Regions from separate parts of the Variovorax sp. W1I1 genome, predicted to be linked through region 2. Evidence: predicted binding sites of a transcription regulator. Region 2 holds the regulator's gene; the other holds the start of a gene.
What was found. The regulator NrdR, encoded in region 2, represses ribonucleotide reductase genes. The targets are predictions, from matches to a motif close to CACNANATNTNGTG.
Positions count from the first base shown of each region.

Region 1: QFZ83_RS23475 (ribonucleoside-diphosphate reductase subunit alpha) is a predicted target of NrdR. The motif match lies at 2,711-2,724, and genes of this name have one in related genera.

Region 1 covers NZ_JAUSWZ010000001.1:5,011,554-5,017,650, forward strand. Annotated here, with positions in the region: gene QFZ83_RS32785 (sensor histidine kinase) at 1-268, shown strand, start outside; gene QFZ83_RS23465 (sigma-54 dependent transcriptional regulator) at 273-1,847, shown strand; gene ampD (1,6-anhydro-N-acetylmuramyl-L-alanine amidase AmpD) at 1,834-2,457, shown strand; gene QFZ83_RS23475 (ribonucleoside-diphosphate reductase subunit alpha) at 2,808-5,723, shown strand; gene QFZ83_RS23480 (ribonucleotide-diphosphate reductase subunit beta) at 5,916-6,097, shown strand, end outside.
Region 2 covers NZ_JAUSWZ010000001.1:3,300,570-3,306,666, reverse strand. Annotated here, with positions in the region: gene QFZ83_RS15485 (pilus assembly protein) at 1-1,466, shown strand, start outside; gene QFZ83_RS15480 (type IV pilin protein) at 1,463-1,873, shown strand; gene QFZ83_RS15475 (GspH/FimT family pseudopilin) at 1,870-2,442, shown strand; gene nrdR (transcriptional regulator NrdR) at 2,462-2,905, opposite strand; gene glyA (serine hydroxymethyltransferase) at 2,924-4,168, opposite strand; ZMP/ZTP riboswitch at 4,210-4,335, opposite strand; gene QFZ83_RS15460 (lytic transglycosylase domain-containing protein) at 4,366-5,217, opposite strand; gene QFZ83_RS15455 (DUF748 domain-containing protein) at 5,820-6,097, shown strand, end outside.

The DNA.
Region 1 (6,097 bases), 1.7 Mb from region 2:
GCTGCAGCGTGCGGGCACCAACCGCCCGGCCCTGCAGGTATGGAGCGACGGCGCGCCGCTGGAGCCGGCGGTGCAGCGCCACCTGTTCGAGCCCTTCTTCTCGTCCGAAAGCCGCTCCAGCGGCCTCGGCCTTTTTCTCTGCCGCGAGCTGTGCCGGCGACATGGCGCCACCATCGGCTACGAGCGGCGGGCGCTGGTGGCGGGCGGCCCCGAGGGCAACGAATTCTTCGTCAGCTTTGCCGCCAGCGAGAACCGGCTGACACAATAGCGCCGTGAGCACCCCCCTCCCTTCCGCCCCGCGTCCCGCGCAGATCCTTGTCATCGACGACGAGCCCGACCTGCGCACGCTGTATGAGCTGACGCTGCTGCGCGAAGGCTATCGCGTCGAGGCCGCGGGCAGCGTGTCCGAAGCCTGGCAGCACCTGGAGGCCGCGCGCTTCGATGCCGTGATCACCGACATGCGCCTGCCCGACGGACAGGGCATGGAGATCATCCACCGCATCCAGAAGAACCAACGCAGCGAGCGCTGCGTGGTGATGACGGCCTACGGCTCGGCGGAAAACGCGGTCGAGGCGCTCAAGGCGGGTGCGTTCGACTACCTCACGAAGCCTGTCGACCTGAAGCAGTTCCGTGCCGTGGTCGCTTCGGCGGTGCAGGCCACGCGGGCGCCCGTCGTGCAGGTCAAGCCTGAGAAAGCTGTCGTTTCAAGCACCAGCAGCGAACGCACCGAGGCTGCATCAGTCACCGGCAGCAGCGGCATCGCGGCGCTCGATCGGCTGGTGGGCGAGTCGGACCCGATGCGTCTCGTCAAGTCGCGCATCGCCAAGGTGGCGCGCGGCATGGCGCCGGTGCTGGTGCGCGGCGAATCGGGCACCGGCAAGGAGCTGGTGGCGCGGGCCGTGCATGCATGCAGCCAACGCAACGACGGCCCGTTCGTCGCGGTCAACTGCGGCGCGATTCCCGAGAACCTGCTCGAAGCCGAATTCTTCGGCGCGAAGAAAGGCTCGTACACCGGCTCCTCGCAAGACCGCGACGGCTACTTCCAGGCGGCGCGCAGCGGCACGCTGTTCCTCGACGAAATCGGCGACCTGCCGCTGGCGATGCAATCGAAGCTCTTGCGCGCGATCCAGGAGCGCAGCGTGCGCTCCATCGGCTCGACGCAGGAAGAAGCGGTCGACGTGCGCATCGTGAGCGCCACCCACAAAGACCTGCACGCCGAGGTGCAGGCCGGCCGCTTCCGGCAAGACCTTTTCTATCGCCTCAACGTGATCGAGATCGCGGTGCCTGCGCTCCGCGACCGCCGCGAAGACCTGCCCGCGCTCTGCGCCGCGCTGCTCGCGCGCATCGCGCAGGACGGCGGCTTGCCGGTGCCGCACCTGTCGACCGAACTGCTGCGCCGCCTCGCGCTGCATCCGCTCGACGGCAACGTGCGGGAGCTCGAAAACCTGCTGCATCGCGCAGTCGCGCTCAACGATGGCGACGAACTGCACCTGGACCTGATGGGCGGCAATGTCGCCACGACGATGGCCGCCGCCGACGTGGCCTCGATGACGCCCGCGCAACTTGCGCCGGGCAACGATGCGCCGCCACCGGCCGTGGTTGCGCCAGCACCGGTGGCTGAGTTCAAGCCGACCCCGCCGCCGCTGCCCTCTGACCTGCAGGCCTACCTCGACCAGCAGGAGCGCGAGATCCTCGTGCGCGCCCTGCACGAAAGCGGCTTCAACCGCACCGCGGCGGCCGCGCGCCTGGGCATGAGCCTGCGCCAGATTCGCTACCGCATCGCGCGGCTGGGCATCACCACGCCCAATGGCGACGATGGCGCCAGCAGCAGCCATGCCGACGACTGAAGCAGCCTCTTCGCACAACACGCCGCCCGCCGACGACGGGCTCTGGCGGGCCGGCTGGTACCGCTTCGCGAAAGCCCTGCCCTCGCCGAACTTCGGTCCCCGCCCTGTCGGCGCACAGACCGATCTGATCGTGTTGCACTCGATCAGCCTTCCGCCCGGTGAATATGGCGGCGATGCGGTGCAGCAGCTCTTCACCAATCGCCTCGACTGGGACGCGCATCCTTACTTCCAGTCGATCCGCGGCATCGAGGTGTCCTCGCATTTCTATGTGCGCCGCAACGGCGAGCTCTGGCAGTTCGTGAGCTGCGACGACCGCGCCTGGCATGCGGGCGTCTCGTCGTGGCGCGGCCGCGGCAACTGCAACGACGACTCCATCGGCATCGAGCTCGAAGGGCTCGAGGGCCAGACCTTCGAAGTCGCGCAATACGAGACGCTGGCGAGCCTCTGCCCCGCGATCGCGCAGCACTACGCCATCGCGCACATCGCCGGTCACGAGCACATCGCGCCGGGCCGAAAGCAGGACCCCGGCGCGGGCTTCGATTGGCATTTGCTGCACGCGCAACTGGGCTGGAAATCACAGATGTTTCCCCCACCTGTGTTGAAGCGCTAATTTTTTCAATCGCGTGACGCCCTGCGATGCCCCGCCCTCGGGCCGCATCGATTTCAGAAATGCAGATGCGCAGTGCAGCAACCATGCGCCCTGCAGGCCCAAATCGGCTTGCAAGCCACGCCCCATGCGGGTTGCGCAACCATAGTCCAGTATTCACGCGGCATTGCCGGTCACGGCATACATCCAGAGAGAGATCCGCCCTAGGTGAATCACTCACAAAACACTACCTGTAGTGGCTTGTAGACCCCTGACACCCTAGATATAGTGTCCTCCGTCCGGTCAACAACGCCGGCGCGGCGCCCAGCCAAGGCGTCGCCACCCAACAAGAATTGCCAACCGAGAGGAAGCGAATGCAAACAGCCCTGAACACCCCATCGACCCCGCGTGCCGTTCCCTCCACGCCTGTCCAACAACAGCGGGACACCGCCGGCTCCCCCACCGGCCAGAACCTGGCGCACTACCAGATCATTCGCCGCAATGGCGCGGTCGTTCCCTTCGAGCCGAACAAGATCGCCATCGCGATGATGAAGGCCTTCCTGGCCGTGCACGGCACCCAGGGCGCGGCTTCGGCCAGCGTGCGCGAGACGGTCGACGTGCTCACGCAAGGCGTGATCCGCGCCATGGTGCGTTCGCGTCCGGGCGGCGGTACCTTCCACATCGAGGACGTGCAGGACCAGGTCGAGCTCGGCCTGATGCGCGGCGGCCACCATGAGATCGCACGCGCCTACGTGCTGTACCGCGAACGCCGCACGCAGGAGCGTTCCAAGCAGGTCGAGCAGGAAGCGCCGGCCACGCCGACGCTGCACGTGCTGGACAACGGCGAACGCGTCGCGCTCGACCTGAACCAGCTCAAGGGCCTGATCGAATCGGCCTGCGAGAACCTGGGCGACAGCATCACCGCCGCGCCGATCGTCGCCGAGACGATGCGCAACCTCTACGACGGCGTGCCGCTCGACGAGGTCTACAAGGCCTCGATCCTGGCGGCCCGCACGCTGATCGAGAAAGATCCCGACTACACCTTCGCCACCGCGCGCCTCCTGCTGCACACGATCTTCAAGGAAATCATCGGCCGCGAAGTGATGCCGGTCGACCGTGCCACGGCCTACGCCGACTACTTCCCGCAGTTCATCAAGAAGGGCGTGGAGAACGACCTGCTCGACGAGAAGCTGCTGCAGTACGACCTGCCCCGCCTGGGCGCGGCCCTCAAGGCCGAGCGCGACAACCAGTTCGACTACCTCGGCCTGCAGACGCTGTACGACCGCTACTTCCTGCACGTGCGCAAGACCCGCATCGAACTGCCGCAGGCTTTCTTCATGCGCGTGGCCATGGGCCTGTCGCTTGGCGAAATCGACCGTGAAGCGCGCGCCATCGAGTTCTACGAAGTGCTCTCGTCGTTCGACTTCATGTCGAGCACGCCCACCCTCTTCAACGCCGGCACGCTGCGCTCGCAGCTCTCCAGCTGCTACCTGACCACCGTGCCCGACGACCTGGACGGCATCTACGAGTCGATCAAGGAAAACGCGCTGCTCTCGAAGTTCGCGGGCGGCCTGGGCAACGACTGGACCCGCGTGCGCGCGCTCGGCTCGCACATCAAGGGCACCAACGGCGAATCGCAGGGCGTGGTGCCGTTCCTCAAGGTGGTGAACGACACGGCCGTAGCGGTGAACCAGGGCGGCAAGCGCAAGGGCGCTGTGTGCACGTACCTGGAAACCTGGCACCTGGACATCGAGGAGTTCCTGGAACTGCGCAAGAACACCGGCGACGACCGCCGCCGCACGCACGACATGAACACGGCCAACTGGATCCCCGACCTCTTCATGCGCCGCGTGATGGAAAAGGGCACCTGGACGCTGTTCTCGCCCTCCAACGTGCCTGACCTGCACGACCTGTTCGGCGCCGACTTCGAGAAGGCCTATGTGGCCTACGAAGAGAAGGCCGCCCGCGGCGAGATCAAGCCCGCGCGCACCATCCAGGCGTCGGACCTGTGGCGCAAGATGCTCACGATGCTGTTCGAGACCGGCCATCCCTGGATCACGTTCAAGGACGCCTGCAACGTGCGCTCGCCGCAGCAGCACGCCGGCGTCGTGCACTCGTCGAACCTCTGCACCGAGATCACGCTGAACACCAGCGACACCGAAACCGCTGTCTGCAACCTGGGTTCGGTGAACCTGCTGCAGCATCTGAAGGACGGCAAGGTCGACCAGGAAAAGTTGAAGCGCACGATCTCGACCGCGATGCGCATGCTCGACAACGTGATCGACATCAACTACTACGCCGTGAAGAAGGCGCGCGACTCGAACCTGCGCCACCGTCCGGTGGGCCTGGGCCTGATGGGCTTCCAGGACGCGCTGTATGAACTGCGCATTCCCTACGCCTCGCAGGAAGCCGTGCAGTTCGCCGACGAGTCGATGGAAGCCATCTGCTACCACGCCTACTGGGCATCGACCGAGCTGGCCAAGGAACGCGGCAAGTACTCGAGCTACAAGGGCTCGCTGTGGGACAAGGGCATCCTGCCGATCGACACGCTCGACCTGCTCGAGCAGGCACGCGGCGGCTACGTCGAAGTGGACCGCTCGGCCACGCTCGACTGGGACGCGCTGCGCGCCAAGATCAAGGCCGACGGCATGCGCAATTCGAACTGCGTGGCCATCGCACCGACCGCGACCATCTCGAACATCATCGGCGTGGACGCTTCGATCGAACCTTGCTTCGGCAACCTCTCGGTCAAGTCGAACCTGTCGGGCGAATTCACCGTGATCAACCACTACCTGGTGCGCGACCTCAAGCGCCTGGGCCTGTGGGATGACGTGATGGTGATGGACCTGAAGCACTTCGACGGTTCGCTGCGTCCCATCGACCGCGTGCCGCAGGACGTGAAGGCGCTCTACGCCACCGCGTTCGAAGTGGAAACCACGTGGCTCGTCGAAGCCGCCTCGCGTCGCCAGAAGTGGATCGACCAAGCGCAGTCGCTCAACATCTACATGGCCGGCGCATCGGGCAAGAAGCTCGACGACACCTACAAGCTCGCATGGCTGCGCGGCCTGAAGACGACCTACTACCTCCGCACGCAGAGCGCGACGCACGCAGAAAAGTCGACGGTGCAATCGGGCCGTCTCAACGCGGTGTCGTCGGGCAACGATGCACCCTCGGGCATGAGCGCACTCGAAGCCGCCGCTGCTGCAGCGAAGGCACAGATGAGCGCGATGCCCGCCACCGACATCGCGTTCTGCGGTGTGGACGATCCGACCTGTGAAGCGTGCCAGTGACACGCCGATGCTCGCGACAGTGAGTCAGTGAGGTGCATGCGAAAAATCGCGCGACGTTCAAGCAATGAAGCCATTGACTGACATCGCGCGATGCATGCGAGCAACATAACAACCACATAAATGGAGCGCGATGTGAACGAGCACTTTGCAACTCACATCGTTGCTCCGATAATTTGAGCATTGGATTTTTCTATGTTGACCTGGGACGAAGAAGTCAAGCCCTCCTTACCAAAGGATATGCAACAAGGATTGCAGCACCACAACGCATCGACCAGCGGCTTGCCCGCAGGCCGTTCGGTGGACGCTCCGACTTCGTCGATTGCACAACCCGCGCTGCGCACGCTCGATGACGGCGCCGCAGTCCGTCCGGTTGT
Region 2 (6,097 bases):
TGTACGTCGGCGCCAACGACGGCATGCTGCATGCCTTTGACGCACGCACCGGGGACGAACTCTTCGCCTACGTGCCGCGCATCATGTTCGCCCGCCTGGCGGCCTACACCTCGCCGGACTATGTGCACCGCAGCTACGTCGACGGAACGCCCGTCGTCGGCGACGCCCGCATGGCCGATGGCGCGTGGAAGACCGTGCTGGTTTCTGGCAATGGCGGCGGCGCGACTGGCGTCTTCGCGCTCGACGTGACGGACCCCGCGACGTTCTCGGCGGACAAGGTGCTCTGGGAATTCAGCGGCGCGTACGACGACGACATGGGCCACGTGACCCAGGCGCCGCGCATCATGAAGTTCCGAACCGCGGCAGCCACCAGAACCCGGGCGGCGACCTACGGCTGGTTTGCTGTCGTTCCCTCGGGCTTCAACAACGCCAATCCCGAAAAGCGGGCCGCACTGTTCCTGCTGTCGCTGGACAAGCCCGCAGGCGAGGCCTGGAAGCAGAACACCAACTACTACAAGATCGTTCTGCCGGCCCCTGCGGACAAAACCCTCGTGAATGCGTTGAGCACGCCGAGCGACTACGCGGGCGCGGACGACGCCACGCGCTTTCTCTACGCAGGCGACACGCAGGGCAATCTGTGGAAGTTCGACTTCTCTGGCAATGCACCGTGGGGCGCCAAGGCATTGGCGCTGAACGGCAAACCCCTGATGGTCGCCATGTCCGGCAGCGGCGCGGATGCGAAGCGGCAGCCGATCACCGTCGCGCCCGAGGTCGGCGTGGGTCCTGAGGGCGGCGCGATCGTCCTCTTCGGAACCGGAAAGTTCGTGAGCCCCGAAGACCTGGGGCGTTCGAGCCGGGGCGTGCAGACGATGTACGGCGTGTACGACAACGGCGTGGCCATTCCCGCCGGCGAAGCGCGCGTGCAGTTGCAGCAGCGCAAGACCGGCGCTGTGGATGGGCAGGCATTCCCGCCAGTCACCGGCGATGCTTTTGTCTATGGCGCGTTCGATGGCAAGACGAATGCTCGCCGCGGCTGGTATTTCGACCTGCCGGCGGGGCCCGAACGGGGCGAGCGGATGGTCTTCAAGCCGGTGCTGGGCGACGGCCAGTTGTTCTTCAACACGCTGATTCCCGATTCAGGCGCATGCAGCGCAGACGGCGGTGGCCGCACCTGCGCGGTGAATGCGATGACAGGGCTCTCGCAGGGCGGCGCTTGCGTGCCATCGAGTGCCGGCATGCTGGGTGCGCCTCATCTGGTGCAGCTGGCCACAACCGGTGTCGGGGCCACCGATGCATTCGGGCGCCGCCCGGAAACGAAGCGCCTCGCCATCGTCAGCACGGGCGCGCGCAGCAGCCGGGGCGCAGGCCTCTCGACCGCGCAGCCCGTCGGCGACAGCAACGTGGGCCAGACCGGCAGACGGCTGAACTGGCGACAGATCTCCGACTACCGGAGGGGCAAGCAATGAGAACCCCTGTGCTTCGCGGTTTCACGCTGATCGAGATGCTGATCGTGGTGGCCATCGCCGCGATCCTGGCGGCCATCTCCTATCCGTCATACATGGATTTCGTTCGCAAAGGCTGGCGCAGCGAGGGGCGTTCCGCGCTCATGCAGCAGATGCAGGAGCAGGAGCGCCTCTATACCCGGGTGGGGCGATACCGGCCCTACGAGGGCGAGTCGGGCGATGGGGGCGTGGGCGGCAAGTACACCGTCAAGAGCGCCAATTGCGAAGGGCGAGGGAGCATCACTGGCTGCATTCGGCTGACGGCCACGCTGAAGCCGGGGTTCTCCGATCCCCACGTCGGCAATCTCTGGGTCGACAGCACGGGTGGCAAAGGATGCGACGGGACGCTGCCCGGCAGGTGCTGGCAATGAAGCGCGGCAACACGACACCGATCGGCGGCTTCACGCTGATCGAACTGATGGCGATCGTTGCCATCGTCGCGGTGCTGGCGGCCATCGGCGTGCCGAGCTTTCGCGACATGCTGCTCAACCAGCGTCTGGCGACGGCTGCGCAGGGTTTCAATGCGGCGCTGGGCTTTGCGCGCATGGAAGCCATTCAGCGCGCGCAGGGCGTGGAGGTGGCTGCACTCGCGGGCGGCGACTGGTCCGAAGGCTGGGTGGTCCGAACAGGTTCCGACGCATCGTCCTCCACGCAGAGCCAAACACAAACGCTGCGGCGCTTCGACCGATTGCCGCAGGGCGTGAGCATCGACACGACACTCGGCGGCGGCTTTGCGCAAGGCCTGCGCTACGACGGCAACGGGTTCTCGCGCCAGACCGCGAGGGCCAGTTTCAGCGCGGGCTGCCTGACGTTCAAGGCCGAGACGGGGCGCAGGGCCTCGGTCATCGTCTCGGCGTCGGGCCGGGCGAAGGTCTGCAATCCGGATGTGAGCGGCGATTGCGGCTCGGGGGCGTGCGCCAGGGGAGAAGGCGGCGCCTGAAGAAAACTGCCCTTGGGAGTCAGATGTCCCGCAGCAACTGCCGGAACTCGTCCACGTCCTCGAAGCTGCGGTACACCGAGGCAAAGCGAACGTAGGCGACCTTGTCCAGGCGCTTGAGCTCGCGCATCACCAGTTCGCCGACTTTCGTCGAATCGATTTCGCGCAGGCCGCTGGCCAGGAGCTTCTGCTCGATCCGCAAGAGAGCGGTGTCGATCTGCTCGATGCTCACCGGACGCTTGCGCAGCGCCAGCATCATCGAGGCGCGCACCTTGGAGGAATCGAAGTCGGCGCGGCTGCCATCCTTCTTCACGACCACGGGGAAGTTGACGTCGGGGCGCTCGTAGGTGGTGAAGCGCTTGTCGCAGGCGCTGCACTGGCGGCGCCTGCGGACGAAGTCGGCGTCTTCCGAAACGCGGGTCTCCACGACCTGCGTTTCAAGATGACCGCAAAAAGGGCATTTCATGCGGTCGGGCCGTGCAGATCAGCGATAGACGGGGAAGCGGCTCGTCAGCGCGTGCACCTTGGCGCGCACCGCGTCGATGTTCGCCGTGTCGCGCGGGTTCTCGAGCACATCTGCGACCAGGTTGGCGGTGATGCGGGCTTCTTCGTCCTTGAAGCCGCGGGTGGTCATGGCCGGGGTGCCGATGCGCACACCGCTGGTGACCATCGGCTTTTCGGGGTCGTTCGGAATCGCGTTCTTGTTGATCGTCATGTGGGCGCTGCCCAGCACGGCTTCGGCTTCCTTGCCGGTGATGCCCTTCGAACGCAGGTCGACCAGCATGACGTGGCTCTCGGTGCGGCCGCTCACGATGCGGAGGCCCCGCTCGGTGAGCGTGTCGGCCACGATCTTGGCGTTCTTGACCACCTGTTGCTGGTAGGCCTTGAACTCGGGCGTCATCGCTTCCTTGAACGCGACGGCCTTGGCGGCGATCACGTGCATCAGAGGGCCGCCTTGCAGGCCCGGGAAGATCGCGCTGTTGATCGCCTTCTCGTGCTGCGACTTCATCAGGATGATGCCGCCGCGCGGGCCGCGCAGGCTCTTGTGGGTGGTGGAGGTCACGATGTCGGCGTGCGGCACCGGATTGGGGTACACGCCCGCGGCCACGAGGCCGGCGTAGTGGGCGATGTCGACCATGAAGATCGCGCCCACGTCCTTCGCCACCTTGGCGAAGCGCTCGAAGTCGATGTGCAGCGAGTAGGCCGAGGCGCCCGCGATGATCAGCTTGGGCATGTGCTCGTGCGCCTTGCGTTCCATCGCGTCGTAGTCGATGGCTTCGTTGGCGTCCAGGCCATAGCTCACCACGTTGAACCACTTGCCGCTCATGTTGAGTGGCATGCCGTGGGTCAGGTGGCCGCCTTCGGCCAGGCTCATGCCCATGATGGTGTCGCCAGGCTTGAGGAACGCCAGCATCACGGCTTCGTTGGCCGAGGCGCCGCAATGCGGCTGCACGTTAGCGGCGTCGGCACCGAAGATCTGCTTGACGCGGTCGATGGCCAGTTGCTCGGCCACGTCGACGTGCTCGCAGCCGCCGTAGTAGCGCTTGCCCGGATAGCCTTCGGCGTACTTGTTAGTGAGCTGCGAGCCTTGGGCCTGCATGACGGCCGGCGAGGCGTAGTTCTCGCTCGCGATCAGCTCGATGTGATGTTCCTGGCGCGCGTTTTCGGCTTGGATGGCGGCCCAGATCTCGGGATCGGTCTGTTCGACCAGGATATTGCGTTGGTACATGGCAGTCCTTTGAAGACGAGGTCCTTGTTCTTCAACCAAACAAGGGCTGCCCAGGCGAACGGCTGAACGCCTGTTGTGGTCAGGCGGCACGCTTCCCAGTGGTATTCCACGTCAGCGCGTGGCACCTTGTTCAGGTGCTGCGCCTATCGCCAGTCGCGTACGGGGCCGAGTGTAGCTCACACCCGGCCAAGCCAGCTTCAGGAAACCGCGGAAAGCAGGGCGACCTTTGCGGGTTCCGAGCCTTCCTCGGCCTTGATCGGCGCCGGTGCCGGCGTCACGATCGGAATCGGCTGGGCACGCACGGTCGTGCGGGGCGGTTGCACCGACGGTGCACGGCCGTTGGCGACCTGCAGCAGGCGCTCGTGCTCGGCCATCACCTTGCTGGCGTAGCCGCCGTCGTCTTCAAGGTTGGCCGCGCCCACGTAGTAGCGCAGGCCCCCTTCGAGCGAGCCGGCGCGGGAGATGCATTCCTGCAGCACCTTCACGCCGACGCGCATGTTGGTCACCGGGTCGAAGGCGGTGAGCGTGCCGCCCGCGCTTTCGTACTTGTCGCCGTGCACGCGCGTCATGACTTGCATCAGGCCCTGGGCGCCGACGTGGCTCTGGGCGAACGGGTTGAAGCTGGACTCCACGGCCATGATGGCCAGGATCAGCGTCGGGTCGAGCTTGGTGCGCTTGCCGATGTTGTAGGCCTCGGCCACGAGCACGCTCAGCGGTTCGGCCGCCACGCTGTATTTCTTGCTCAGCCAGTACGCCACGGCCGCCTGCTGCTTGGGCAGGTCGCCGGGGCTCGCGGCCGTGGTGCGCTCGATCGCGGTCGGCTCCAGGTCGGTGACTTCAGGCGCGGGCTTGCGCGACTGCAGCCAGCCCATGAGCTGTTCCTCGCCGGTCTGGCGCAGATCGGGCCGTGCCACGAGGGCGAGGGCCGCGAACACGATGGCCAAACCGACCAACGCGAACCCGTTGTGGGTGATTTCAAAAAAGCCGTCTGCCACATCGGACACAAAGGTCCTCAGCCCGCGGGCTGTGGCATCAAACGCCTTGTTCATCGCTCTTCCTTTCTGTGCGGCACCTGCTCGCAGCGCCTGGAGAGGCGATGGATGAAGGCAGCGGCGCTTGGATTGGTACGAATCAGGCTCCGCGCATGGAGGGTGTAGGGTAAGGAGCGCGGTGACCTGATCAAGCCGGGGGGAGTTCTCGGCAGCGGATTCAGGGGTGGCCCCTCTGCGTCTGGCAGTCGGAGCAGGGCGGATTCTAGCGTGGCTAAATACTCGGTCAAGCATAAGGACACTGTTTCTTATGCTAATAGATGTTTAAAAAATGACCCCTCCCAGAGGCGTTCGGCTTAAGGGAAATCCCTTGGAAGATTGGATTTGCAATGCGAGGGTGCGGCACCTAATCTGAACGGGCCTGAGTTTTCAGGCGTTTTTCCGAAGTCAGGCAGCCTGAGGTGCAAGTCAAGGGCTCGAACGACGGAGGATCCACGGCGGCAATCTCTTGCTGCCAGCACGGCAGGAACCATTGACTTCCGGTCGCGCGAATCGATGGCTTGGGTGTTAGGCCCGCCATCAAGCCCGGCAACGAGACATTCCGTCGCGCTGCCGGGCTTTCTTGTTTCTGCATCGACGCGTGTTTGCGGCACACTCCCGCGATGGATTTAGCTTCGCTCAAACAAAACAAATGGATGCGACGTGGGATCGTCGCGTTGCTGGTTCTGTTGGCCCTCTGGGTCATCGCATGGTTGGCGGTTCCGCCCATCGCCAAGAGCCAGCTCCAAAAGATCGCGAGCGAAAAACTGGGCCGGCAGGTCACCGTGGGCAAGATCGATTTCAAGCCCTGGACCCTCGAACTCGCGCTGCATGACCTGCGCATCGCCACCGCCGACGGCAAGCAGCCGCAACTGGCCATCAAACGCATCTACGCCGACGC